DNA from 2 places in the Streptomyces sp. NPDC045899 genome. Region 1 is predicted to be linked to the other one. Evidence: riboswitches for the same ligand, from Rfam matches in the RefSeq annotation. Region 1 holds a riboswitch; the other holds the start of a gene.
The links. Region 1 has a riboswitch for FMN ahead of AC07FT_RS14455 (3,4-dihydroxy-2-butanone-4-phosphate synthase). Riboswitches for the same ligand answer to the same signal wherever they lie in the genome.

Region 1 (6,212 bases):
CACGGGGGTGTTGATCGTGCTCCAGTACCGCTCCTCGAACCGCCCCGGCTCCCCCATGACCGGGATGTCGTACTTCATCAGCCCCATGATGTCCCGCTCCCCGGTGCGCAGCACCCGGCGCAGCGAGTTCTCCAGACTCCGGGTGGCGCTGTGATCGGGGTCGTCGGGGTTGTCGGGGAAGGCGTCGAAGACGTACATCCCGAGCAGTTCCTCGCGGGTGCGCTGGGTGTCCCGCAGATAGGCGTCGTCCACCGCGACGATGACCAGGTCGCGTCCCAGGATCAGCACCGGGGTCGGGATGGCCTCGAAGAGAGCCTCGTAGTCGATCTGCGGTCCCGTGGCGCGCTCCCTGGGTCTGCCGCCCGGCCCCCTCCCTGCCAATGTATGCCGCTTCCGCCACCCCGGCCGCTCGGCGGACGCCCCCGGCCCGGGTGCGGCCGGGCCCCGGGCGGGGCACGCTGAACCCATGCTGCTGGCAGATGTCGCGCGGACCTCCCGGCAGGTCGCGGCCACCTCCTCGCGTTCGGCGAAGACCGCCGCCCTGGCCGGGCTGTTCCGCCGCACCGAGCCGGCCGAGGCCCCGGTGGTGATCACCTACCTCTCCGGCAGACTGCCGCAGCGCCGCACCGGGGTGGGCTGGTCCACCCTGCGGGAGCGGTACGAGCCCGCCGCCGAGCCACGGCTGACGGTGCCGGAGGTACACCGGGCGCTGGACCGGATCGCGGCGGTCTCCGGCACCGGCGCGGCCGCGGCCCGCAAACGCATGGTGGGCGAGCTGATGGCCGCCGCCACCGAGGACGAGCAGCGCTTCCTGCTGGCGCTGCTGGGCGGCGAGCTGCGGCAGGGCGCGCTGGAGGCACTGGCGGTGGAGGGGCTCGCGGCGGCGGCCGGGGCCCCGCCCGCGGAGGTGCGCCGGGCGGTGATGCTGGGCGGGTCGCTGGGCGCGGTGGCCGAGGCCCTGCTGGGGCGCGGCCCGGAGGCGCTGGCCGGATTCCGGCTGGAGGTGGGGCGGCCGGTGCTGCCGATGCTCGCGCAGAGCGCCAAGGACCTCGACGAGGCCATGGACCGGCTGGGGCCGTGCGCGGTCGAGGAGAAGCTCGACGGCATCCGGGTCCAGGTGCACCGGGACGGCGACGACGTCCACGTCTACACCCGCACCCTGGACGAGATCACCGGACGGCTGCCGGAGGTGGTCCGGGCGGCGCGGGAGCTGGCGGTGGACCGGGCGGTCCTGGACGGCGAGGTGATCTCACTGGACGCCGGGGGACGGCCGCGGCCGTTCCAGGAGACCTCCGCGCGGGTGGGTTCCCGGCGGGACGTGGCCGGGGCCTCGGCCGCGCTGCCGCTGTCCCCGGTCTTCTTCGACCTGCTCGCCGTGGACGACCGGGATCTGCTGGCGCTCCCGGCCCGCGAGCGCCACGGCGAACTGGTCCGGGTGGCGCCCGAGCCCCGGCGGGTGCGGCGGCTGGTGGCCGAGGATCCGGACGACCCCGCGACCCGGCGCGCGGCCCGGGAGTTCGCCGCCGACGTACTGGCCAGGGGCCATGAAGGGGTGCTGGTCAAGGGGCTGGAGTCGACGTACGGCGCGGGGCGGCGCGGCGCGGCCTGGCTGAAGGTCAAACCCGTGCACACCCTGGACCTGGTGGTGCTGGCGGCGGAGTGGGGGCACGGCCGGCGCACCGGCAAGCTGTCCAATCTGCATCTGGGCGCCCGGCGGCCGGACGGCACGTTCGCGATGCTCGGCAAGACCTTCAAGGGGCTCACCGACGCGCTGCTGTCCTGGCAGACCGAGGCGCTGCTGGCGATCGCCGTCAGCGACGACGGCTGGGTGGTCCGGGTGCGGCCGGAGCTGGTGGTGGAGGTGGCCTTCGACGGGCTGCAGCGCTCCTCGCGCTATCCGGCGGGCGTCACCCTGCGGTTCGCCCGGGTGCTGCGCTACCGCGAGGACAAACCGGCGGACCAGGCGGACACCGTCGACACGGTGCTGGCGCTGCGGCGCGAGGGCGGGGATGAGGACGGCGGGAGGTGAGCGGACGCGGGCTCAGCGGCCCAGCGCCGCCGCGGCCAGCCGGTAGGCGGCCAGATCGGTGACCGAGATCATCGGCATCAGACGGCTCGCGGCCAGTCTGCTGAGGTCGCCGTGGCCCGCGGTGTTCCAGTCGGCGCGGACGACCTCGCACATCGTGGTGACGCCGGAGAGTCCGGCCAGCAGGGACAGATCGACGGCCGCCTCGGGGTATCCGGCCCGCTCCAGCACTCCGCCGGGCACCGCGCGCACCGGGAAGACATGCCCGGGGCGGCCGAGTTGGCCGGGTGTGGTGCGCGGATCGGCGAGCGCCTGGATGGTGTGCGAGCGGTCGAGAGCGGAGCCGCCGGTGGTGGTGGGCCCGAGCAGATCGACGGAGACGGTGAAGGCGGTCGACCGCAGACCGGTGTTCTCCTCCACCATCTGCGGCAGTGCCAGCCGGGCGGCGCGGTCGTGCGGCAGGGCCACACACACCACGCCGGAGGTATGGTCCAGCATCTGGCGCAGGGCGCCCTCATGGGTGTGTTCCGCGGCGAGCACGAGATGGCCCTCGTGCCCTCGCGAGGTGTCGTCGACGACGACCACGAAGCCGCCCTCGGCGAACGCCTCACTCGCCTGTTCCACGGCCAGCAGACGTTCCGTACCGACCGGTTGTTCCATCACTGCCATGGGGTGTGGCCCTCCTGCGCGGTTCCCTGCGGATCGATTCCGGGGACGCGGGCGGAGGCGGCGCGGCGCACGGACCGGGCCCCGCCGTCCGGCGGGCGCCACCGTGCGGCACGGATGCCGCCGCGTACTTCCTCCCATCCGGACTGTCACCGTCGGTCCCGGAATTCCACCGGATCGGCCGGCCGATGGATTCGGCCGGGTCGCGGACTGTCACCGCCGGTTCGGATTTTCACCGACCCCGGAGCACGCGAATAAACGCTGGAGAACATCTTGGCACAGACCAAACCACTGACGCAGTGTCAATCCTCACACGCCGTGTGCCGTTGACTACACAAGATCATGTCCGTACCGGGCCGCCCGGTCCGGGGGAGAATGCGGGCGCACGCTCCGATCGAGAGGACCCGGCGTGGAGACGACCGTCGCGGACGACCGGACCACCGCACCCGCCCGGAGGGCCGCGCGCCGTCTGACGCGGCTGCCCGGGGGGCGCGGACGGCGGGCGGCGGCCTGGTGCGCCGCGCTCCCGCTGACCGGGACCGGCGTGGTGGTGGGCTGCCGGGCCGCCGGCACCGACGGCATCACCCCGGTCCCCCAACTGCTGGCGTTCCTGCCCTGGCTGCTGGTCCCGGTCACGGCCGGACTGCTGCTCAGCGTGGTCGCGCGCTGGCCGCTGGGGTGCGGCTGGGCGCTGGCCACCGCCGCGGCCACCACCTGGTTCATCCAGCCCTACGACAGCGGGGCGCCGGTGCCGGACGGCCCGGTCGTCGCCCGGCTGCGGGTGCTGACCGCCAACCTGGAGTTCGGCGGGGCCACCGACGGGCTGCTGCGCACCCTGCGCCGGGAGCGGCCGGACGTGGTCGCCGTCCAGGAATGCGATGTGCGCTGTGCTGCCGCGCTCGGCTCGACGGCCGTCCGCGAGGCGTATCCGCACCGGAACGTCATCACCGGCAGCCCCGCCGAGGGCTCGGCGATCCTCAGCAGGTTCCCGCTGGAGGACGGAGACGGGCTGCGCGGTGAGCTGGCCATGCCCCGGTCGGTCGCGCGGATCGCGAGTGAACGGCTGCACATCCAGGTCGCCCACCCCATGCCGCCGATGCCGGGGCAGCTGGACACCTGGCGCACCGAACTCGGCCGGCTGCGCGGTTACGCGGCGCGCCGGAGCCCCGAACCCACCCTGATCGCCGGGGACTTCAACGCCTCCCAGGACCACGCCGCCTTCCGGGCCATCCTGGACACCGGGATGCGGGACGCCGCCGCGGCCGCCGGCCGGTCCCGCACACCCAGCTGGCCGACCGCCACGACACCGCTGCTGGGCACCCAGATCGACCACGTCCTGGTCAGCGGGGCCCTGCGGCCGCGTACGGCCCGTTTCCTCGACCTTCCGGACACCGACCACCGGGCCCTGCTGGTCACACTGGATCTGCACCGGGTCCCGGAGTCGGGCGACGGCCGCGCTCAGCTCTCGCTCGGGTCATAGGAGTTGGCCAGCTCGAACGGATCGGGCTCCAGCCCCGCCGTGGGCCAGCGCTGCTCACGCCGCCACCGCGCGTCCTCCAGCGCCAGCGCGTCCCACAGCCGGTTGAGCGGATGGGAGGGGTCGAGCTCGGCGCGCTCACCGCGCCGGGTGAAGGCGCCGAGCAGCACCTCCAGCCGCGGCCCGGTGTCATTGACCAGCTCCACGGCGCGCAGCCCCCGCCCCTGGCCGACCCGCGGATCGCCCGCGGCGTCCGCGACCCCCGTGGTGACCAGCATGCAGCCCCGCAGCAGCCCCGAACGCAGCAGCTCGAAGCCGTAGTTGACGGTGTCGATCTCGGCGGCGACGCGCAGCCGGGTGCGGTAGTCGGCACCGAACCAGGTGTGCAGCACCCCGTTCATCAGCCCGCTCGCCGAGATCACCAGCGGCAGATCGCGCAGCGCCCCCGCCTCGACCGTCGGGCCGGGCAGCTCCTCCTCGGGCAGATTGGTGAGCAGCGAGACACTGTTGCGGCGCCACTCCATCACGTCGAAGGCGTCCAGTTCGGGGTCGCCACCGGGTCTGGTCACCACACTGCCGCAGACCAGGTCCACCTCCTTGGCGCGCAGTCTGGCCAGCACGTCGCGGGTGCGGACATGGCCGACCTTGAGCTCGATACCCCGCTCCTGGAACTCCTCGGCGACCCGTTCCCCGGCGTCCGCCAGATAGCCGAGGGTGAAACGGGTGGTGCCCACCACCAGCGTTCTGCCCAGCCGCCGCCGTGACTCGTGGATCCCCTCCAGCCAGTCGCCGAGCGTGCCGCGCGCCAGGGCGACGAGCGTTTCGCCGGTGCCGGTGAACAGCACGTCCTTGCCGCGTCCCTGTTTGCGGACCAGCGGTTCGCCGCACAGCTCACGGAAGTTGCGGTTCATGGTGTCGAGCTGCTTCTGCACACTCGACTGCTCACGTCCCAGAACGCGCGCCGCCCCCAGTGCCGTTCCCGCCTCATGGACCACGATCAGCGTGCGGAGCTGGTCCATCGTGGTGTCCATCAACGCCAGCGGACTCCGCAGAAGCCTGTTCCGGCCGCCGGTGGCCGGAGGTCCGAGCCCACCCGATTCCGACATGATTCCCCCGCTTTCACTCACCATCCGATTTTCAGGACTGACGAGTTTAGTCACGGATCCCCATGGTTACCCGGAATTGATAAGCGCGCGGAAAGGGAACGCCGGGTCCGCCTCACGGTGCCGCAATTGCCCGCGCGGCCATTGATGCGGGAACGCCATCCGGGCGGAATCGGCGGAAAGCCGCTGATACAGAGAAATGCCGAGCGCGACGGACGGCCCCTGGTCCCGGGCGGGACCAGGGGCCGCGTGAGACTCCGCGCCGCCAGGTCGACGCGGCCTAGACGCCGATGGCACCACCGTCGCGCCGCCACACGCTGATCACCGACGGGCGGACCAGCTTCCCCGGTCCGTCCGGCCAGCTGGACTTGGGGTTCTCCACACTCGCCCCGTCCAGCTCACCCGGGTGCTGCACGGCCACCAGCACCCGCCGGTCCTGGACGATCGGACCGCAGGTCTCGGCGCCGTTCGGCACGGTCAGGAACTGCTTCACCTCACCCCGGCGGCGGCCCGCGGTGGCCACGCCGAACAGCCCGTCGTGGTTGCCCAGGGCATTGCCGTCCGTCGAGATCCACAGATTGCCGTAGGAGTCGAAAGTCAGGTTGTCCGGGCAGGAGATCGGGCTGACCTGGTCTTTCGGGAAACCGCCGAAATAGGTGGCCGGGTCCTCCGGATCACCGCAGACCAGGAACAGCCGCCAGCTGAAGCGGCGCGAGGCCGGGTCGTCGCGGTGCTCGGTCAGCTCCAGGATCTGGCCGTGCTTGTTGCTCTTGCGCGGGTTGGCCTCGTCGACCGGAGCCTTGCCCTCCTTGCCGCGATCGGAGTTGTTGGTCAGCGCGATGTACACCCGGCCGGTGCGCGGGCTCGGTTCGACGTCCTCGGGGCGGTCCATCTTCGTCGCGCCCGCCTTGTCGGCGGCGATCCGCGTGAAGACGTACAC
Region 2 (6,212 bases), on a different contig from region 1:
AGAGGTGTGACTCGGGACGCGGAGGGGTGACGGGGCGGGCGCGACGGCTCAGAGATGAGCGTAGACGTCATCGAGGGAGAGGCCCTTGGCGACCATCATCACCTGAAGGTGGTAGAGGAGCTGGGAGATCTCCTCGGCGGTCGCCGCGTCGCTCTCGTACTCGGCGGCCATCCACACCTCGGCGGCCTCCTCCACCACCTTCTTGCCGATGGCATGCACACCGGACTGGAGCAGTTCGGCGGTGCGGGAGGTGGCGGGATCGGCCGTGGCGGCCTTCTGCTGGAGCTCGGTGAAGAGCTCCTCGAACGTCTTGTTGGCCATGATGCCCGCCATCCTACTGGTGCGGGCCGACCCGGCTCAGCGCCAGGGTTCGGCGACCGAGCGCAGGGTGGTGGCGGTGGCGACAGCGGCGGTGACCGCCTCGTGGCCCTTGTCCTCGCTGGATCCGGCGATCCCGGCCCGGTCGAGCGCCTGCTCCTCGGTGTCGCAGGTCAGCACGCCGAAGCCGATGGGGACCCCGGTGTCCACGCTGACCTGGGTGAGGCCCTGGGTGACGCCCTGGCACACGTACTCGAAGTGCGGGGTGCCACCGCGGATGACCACGCCGAGGGCCACGATCGCGTCATAGCCGCGGCCCGCCAGGACCTTGGCGACCACCGGCAGCTCGAAGCTGCCGGGCACCCGCAGCACGGTGGGCTCGGAGATGCCGAGCTCGCCGAGGGCGCGCAGCGCGCCGTCGACCAGTCCGTCCATCACCTGCTCGTGCCACTGGGCGGCGATGACTGCCACGCGCAGGTCGCCGCAGTTCTTCACGGACAGTTCGGGGGCGCCCTTACCGCTCACGTCTCTCCTCGGTGCGTGTTGTGCCCGCGTACGGGTTCCGTACGGGTCGTGCTGATGGGGGTGGTGGGTCGTGGTGTTCGCCCGCGGCTACTGGTTGCCGCAGGCGGACACGGGTTCGGCGCGGTCGCCGTCCAGCCAGGGCAGGTCGTGCCCCATCCGGTCCCGCTTGGTCCGCAGGTACCGCAGGTTGTGCTCCCCGGCCTGGACCGGCATCGGCTCCCGGTCCAGGACCCGCAGACCGTGGCGGACCAGTGCCGTGGTCTTCTCGGGGTTGTTGGTCATCAGACGCAGCGAGCGCACACCGAGGTCGGTGAGCATCTCCGCGCCCGCGGCGTAGTCCCGGGCGTCGGCGGGCAGTCCCAGTTCCAGATTGGCGTCCAGGGTGTCCCGGCCCAGCTCCTGGAGCTGGTAGGCGCGCAGCTTGGACAGCAGTCCGATACCGCGTCCCTCGTGGCCGCGCAGATAGAGCACCACGCCGCGGCCCTCGGCGGCCACCCGCTCCAGCGAGGCGTGCAGCTGGGGGCCGCAGTCGCAGCGCAGCGAGTGGAAGACGTCGCCGGTGAGGCATTCGGAGTGGACGCGCACCAGCACATCCTCGCCGTCGCCGATCTCACCGCTGACGAGCGCGATGTGCTCGACGCCGTCGGCCGTCGAGCGGTAGCCGTACGCCTGGAAGTCCCCGAAGGCGGTGGGCAGCCGGGTCTGGGCCTCGCGCCGCACCCCGGGCTCCAGCGCCTTGCGGTGGGCGATCAGGTCCTCGATGGAGATGATCGCCAGATCGTGCTTGCGAGCGAAGGCGACCAGGTCCGGCAGGCGCAGCATGGTGCCGTCCTCGCCCGCGATCTCCACGATCGCGGCGGCCGGGCGCAGCCCCGCGAGCCGGGCCAGATCGACCCCGGCCTCGGTGTGGCCGTCCCGGGAGAGCACCCCGCCGGGACGGGCGCGCAGCGGGAAGATGTGGCCGGGGCGCGCGAAGTCGCCGGGGACGCTGTGCGGATCGGCCAGCAGCCGCAGGGTGGTGGCCCGGTCGGCGGCGGAGATACCGGTGCTGACGCCGTGCTCGGCGGTGGCGTCCACCGAGACGGTGAACGCGGTGCGCATGGACTCGGAGTTCTGCTCCACCATCTGGGGCAGCTCCAGCCGGTCCAGGTCGGCGCCCTCCAGGGTGGCGCAGATCAGCCCGCGGCACTCGGACATCATGAAGGCGACGATCTCGGGAGTGATCTTCTCGGCGGCGACGATGAGGTCGCCCTCGTTCTCCCGGTCCTCGTCGTCCACGACCACGACGGGGCGCCCCGCGGCGATCTCGGTGATGGCCCGCTCGACGGAGTCCAGCGCCAGTTCGTCGGGCCACTGCCCGCCGGTGCGGACGGCGCGCGGCGCGGGGGCCGGCTCCGGCTGCGGGTCGGCGTGCTGCGGCGCGGTCTGCGCGGATGCCTCGTTCATGGGGCTCCTTCCGGGAACGGGCGCGCTCGCGGTCTCGCGGTGGATCGTTCGGGGTCCGGCGTCCAGCCGGTCGACGGTGGTCATGAGACGGCCTCCTCGGCGGTTCCGGACGTGGAGCTGGGGGCGGCGGGGCCCTGGGCGCGGTCGCCGAGCATCCGCTCGACGTACTTGGCGACCACGTCCACCTCGAGGTTGACCGGGTCACCGGGCTGTTTGACGCCGAGGGTGGTGAGGGCGAGCGTCGTCGGGATCAGGCTCACGGTGAAGGAGTCGGGGTCCGCGTCGACGACGGTCAGGCTGATGCCGTCGACCGTGATCGAACCCTTCTCCACCACATAGCGGCCGAGTCCGGCGGGCAGCGAGATCCGGACGATCTCCCAGTGCTCGGAGGGCGTGCGCTCGACGATGGTGCCGGTGCCGTCGACGTGGCCCTGGACGAGGTGGCCGCCGAGCCGTCCGCCGAGCGCCATGGGGCGCTCCAGGTTGACGCGGGAGCCGACGGTGAGCGCGCCGAGGCTGGAGCGGTTCAGGGTCTCGGCCATCACATCGGCGCTGAACTCGCCGCCTCCGGGACCCTCCTGGCGGTCCACCACGGTGAGACAGACGCCGTTGACCGCGATGGAGTCGCCGTGCTTCGCACCGTCGGTGACGACGGGGCCGCGCACCAGGAAGCGGGAGGCGTCGCCGAGGTTCTCGACGGCGACGATCTCACCCAGTTCTTCGACAATTCCGGTGAACACTTCAGTTCTCCTCGGCGAGGGGGGCTGCGGGCACGGCGGTGACGCGCAGATCGGGTCCGAGCCGGGTGACATCGGCCGGTTCGAGGCGCAACGCCTGCGCGATGGTGGTGATTCCGGCGTCGGCGAGGGCGGCGGGGCCCGCACCGAGCAGCACGGGCGCCAGATAGCCGACGACCTTGTCGACGGCTCCGGCGGCCAGGAACGCCCCGGCCAGCGTGGGCCCGCCCTCCAGCAGGACAGAGCGCACCCCGCGGTCGTGCAGGGCGGCCAGCAGCGCGGGGATGTCGAGCCCGGGGGTGCCGGTGGCACGCGGCAGCCGTACGGTCGCCACGCCCGGCAGATGGCCGGTGTCGGCGTCCTCGGCGACGGCGACCAGCGTGGGCGCCGCGTCGTCCAGCACTCGGGCGCCGGGGGTGACGGTCGCACGGGTGTCGACCACGACGCGCAGCGGCTGGGCCGCCCCGTCCCGGTCGCGCACGGCCAGGTGGGGGTCGTCGGCGCGCAGGGTTCCGGAGCCGACGACCACGGCGTCCGCCTCGGCGCGCAGCCGGTGCACATCGGCCCGGGAGGCGGCGGAGGTGATCCAGCGGCTGGTGCCGTCCGCCGCGGCGCTGCGTCCGTCGAGGGTGGCGGCGTACTTCCACAGCACGAACGGGCGGCCGCGCCGCATCGAGGTCAGCCAGGCTTCGTTGACCGCCTCGGCCTCGTCGGCCAGGGGCCCGGCCGCGACGTCGATCCCGGCGGCGGCCAGGGTGGCGGCGCCGCCCCGGGCCTCGGCGGTGGGATCGGCGACGGCGTAGCGGACACGGGCGATCCCGGCGTCGATGAGCGCCTGGGCACAGGGTCCGGTGCGGCCGGTGTGGTTGCAGGGTTCGAGCGTGACCAGCGCGGTCCCGCCCCGGGCCCGTTCCCCCGCGGCGCGCAGGGCGTGGACCTCGGCGTGCGGCCCGCCGGCGCGCTGGTGCCAGCCCTCACCGGCGATGCGGCCCTGGGCGTCGAGGATGACGCAGCCGACGACGGGGTTGGGGCTGGTGTGGCCGAGGCCGTGGGCTGCGAGCGCCACGGCACGACGCATCGCGTCGGCTTCGGCTGCGGTGGCCACCGGGTCCTCCTGCCTCTTCGGGCACGGACTCCGGGGCTGTCGGAAACGACACGAACGAACGACGGCGCCGCCAGTACGCCGGGATCGCGGACGGGACCGCACAGGAACAGCGCGGACCGCCGACGGCGGCGCACCGGTGATGTCGCATTCGCCGCGCACTGCCTCCCATCCGGACTTTCACCGTCGGTCCAGGAATTTCACCTGGTCAACCGGCCGCTGGCGGCGGACGGGTCGCGGACTGTAACCGCCGGTTCGGATTTTCACCGACCCCGGAGTGCGCTGACGTCACTGGTACGCGCCCAGTGTGCCACGACGATCAGCGGACCTGGAGGCCCACCCCCTGTGGCCTCCCTCACGGGGCGGGCTCAGGGCCCGCGGGGACGGCGGTGCGGGAACGGGGTGCGGGGTGTCCGTCGGCCCGTACCCCGGCCGTGCGTTCGGCTCACGGCCCGACCACTCCGGAGGGAAGCCCGGCCGTCCGGGTGCGCTCCGCCGCCGAACCGCTGGTCCGCTGGTCCGCTAGTCCGCTCCGAACAGGTCGTTCTGGGCCGCGTCCGTCGCGGTGAGGACCGCGCCGCGCAGCACCCCGGTGCCGCCGACGGCCCCGGGGCGGATCTCGGTGCGCAGCGGGGACATCCGGGCGACCCGGGCCTCGACGCGATGGGCGAGGGCCGTACCCCCGGCGCGACCGGTCTCCCCGCCGAGGACCACACAGCCGGGGTCGAGCACCGCGCTCACCGCCGCGGCCCCCAGGGCGACCCGGGCCGCCAGGGCGTCCAGGAAGGGGGCGGCCCGCTCGCCCGCCGCGACCGCCTCGCGCAGCACCGCCTCCGCCGTCTCCGCGTCGTCCGCACCGCCCGCCGGGGCCGCGCACAGGCCGTGCTCCCGGGCGAGTTCACCGATGGCGCGGCTGCCCGCGAGGGCGTGGAAGCCACCGTCGCAGCCGGTCGCCGACGGCAGTCCCGCCGTCCCCGGGACCGGCAGGAAGCCGATCTCGCCGGTGCCACCGGAGGCACCGCGCCGCAGCACCCGGTCCAGTACCACGGCCGCGCCGACCCCGTGGCCCAGCCACAGCAGCACGAAGGTGTCACGGTCGCGCACCGCGCCGAGCCGCTGTTCGGCGACGGCGGCGAGGTTGACCTCGTTCTCCAGCAGCACCGGCGCCGCCAGGCCGCGGTGGAGCGCGGCGGCCAGTTCGCGGTGCCAGGAGGGCAGCCCGGCCGGGGAGTCCAGCTCACCGGTGGCCGGATCGACCAGGCCGGGCGCGCCGACGCCGATGTGGTGCAGCCGGTCCGCCCCGGCCCGCCGGGCGGTGCGCTCCACCAGGGCGACCGCGCCGGAGACGGTCCGCGCGGGGTCGGCGTTCGCGGCGACCGGCAGCGACGCCTCGGCCAGCGTCCGGCCGAGCAGGTCCGCGACGCAGACGGCGACGCTGTCGGTGCGGACGTCGACCCCGGCCACGTATGCGCTGTCCGCGACGATCCCGTAGACCCGGGCGTTGGGCCCGCGCCGCTCCGCCCCCGACTCCCCGACGACCGCGACCAGTCCGGCCGCTCGCAGCCGTTCCACCAGGTCCGCCACGGTGGGGCGGGAGAGACCGGTCAGCGTCTTGAGCTGACCTGCGGTCAGCGGCCCCTCGTCCTTGAGCAGATGCAGCGCGAAGCGGTCGTTGATGGCCCGCGCCGTAGCGGGAGATGCGGTGCGGCCCGGGGCGGGGCCACGCGTCGAGGTCATGCCGGAATCCTTCCAGACGGCCGTCCGGGGATATCGCCTATCTATCAGGCAGGCTCCCTGATAGTTTCCCCACCGATAGGCCGGACGAGGAAGGGCCGCACAGGGAAGGGCCGCGCTTCGGGGAGGGAGCGACAGCCATGAGCAGTACGACGGAATCCGGGGCGGTCCCACCGTCCCCCGTACGGCGGGCGCGGATCGCCGTGGCGGCGGTGTTCGCCGTACACGGCGCGGTCACCGGTAACTTCGCCACCCGGATCCCCTGGGTCCAGGAGCGGTTGGACCTGACCGCGGGCCAACTCGGCCTGGCGCTGGCCTTTCCCGCGATCGGGGCGTCCTTCGCGATGCCG

Region 2: linked by a shared signal. The riboswitch ahead of ribD (bifunctional diaminohydroxyphosphoribosylaminopyrimidine deaminase/5-amino-6-(5-phosphoribosylamino)uracil reductase RibD) and the one ahead of AC07FT_RS14455 (3,4-dihydroxy-2-butanone-4-phosphate synthase) in region 1 are both predicted to bind FMN.

What each region holds. Positions count from the first base shown of each region.
Region 1 covers NZ_JBWKKP010000008.1:125,026-131,237, reverse strand. Annotated here, with positions in the region: gene AC07FT_RS14465 (PP2C family protein-serine/threonine phosphatase) at 1-381, opposite strand, end outside; gene AC07FT_RS14460 (ATP-dependent DNA ligase) at 467-2,029, shown strand; gene AC07FT_RS14455 (3,4-dihydroxy-2-butanone-4-phosphate synthase) at 2,042-2,695, opposite strand; FMN riboswitch at 2,816-2,946, opposite strand; gene AC07FT_RS14450 (endonuclease/exonuclease/phosphatase family protein) at 3,102-4,172, shown strand; gene AC07FT_RS14445 (LysR family transcriptional regulator) at 4,151-5,200, opposite strand; gene AC07FT_RS14440 (PhoX family protein) at 5,553-6,212, opposite strand, start outside.
Region 2 covers NZ_JBWKKP010000022.1:58,175-64,386, reverse strand. Annotated here, with positions in the region: gene AC07FT_RS27600 (phosphoribosyl-ATP diphosphatase) at 49-321, opposite strand; gene ribH (6,7-dimethyl-8-ribityllumazine synthase) at 358-843, opposite strand; gene AC07FT_RS27590 (bifunctional 3,4-dihydroxy-2-butanone-4-phosphate synthase/GTP cyclohydrolase II) at 931-2,289, opposite strand; gene AC07FT_RS27585 (riboflavin synthase) at 2,370-3,029, opposite strand; gene ribD (bifunctional diaminohydroxyphosphoribosylaminopyrimidine deaminase/5-amino-6-(5-phosphoribosylamino)uracil reductase RibD) at 3,031-4,131, opposite strand; FMN riboswitch at 4,283-4,413, opposite strand; gene AC07FT_RS27575 (ROK family transcriptional regulator) at 4,651-5,865, opposite strand; gene AC07FT_RS27570 (MFS transporter) at 6,003-6,212, shown strand, end outside.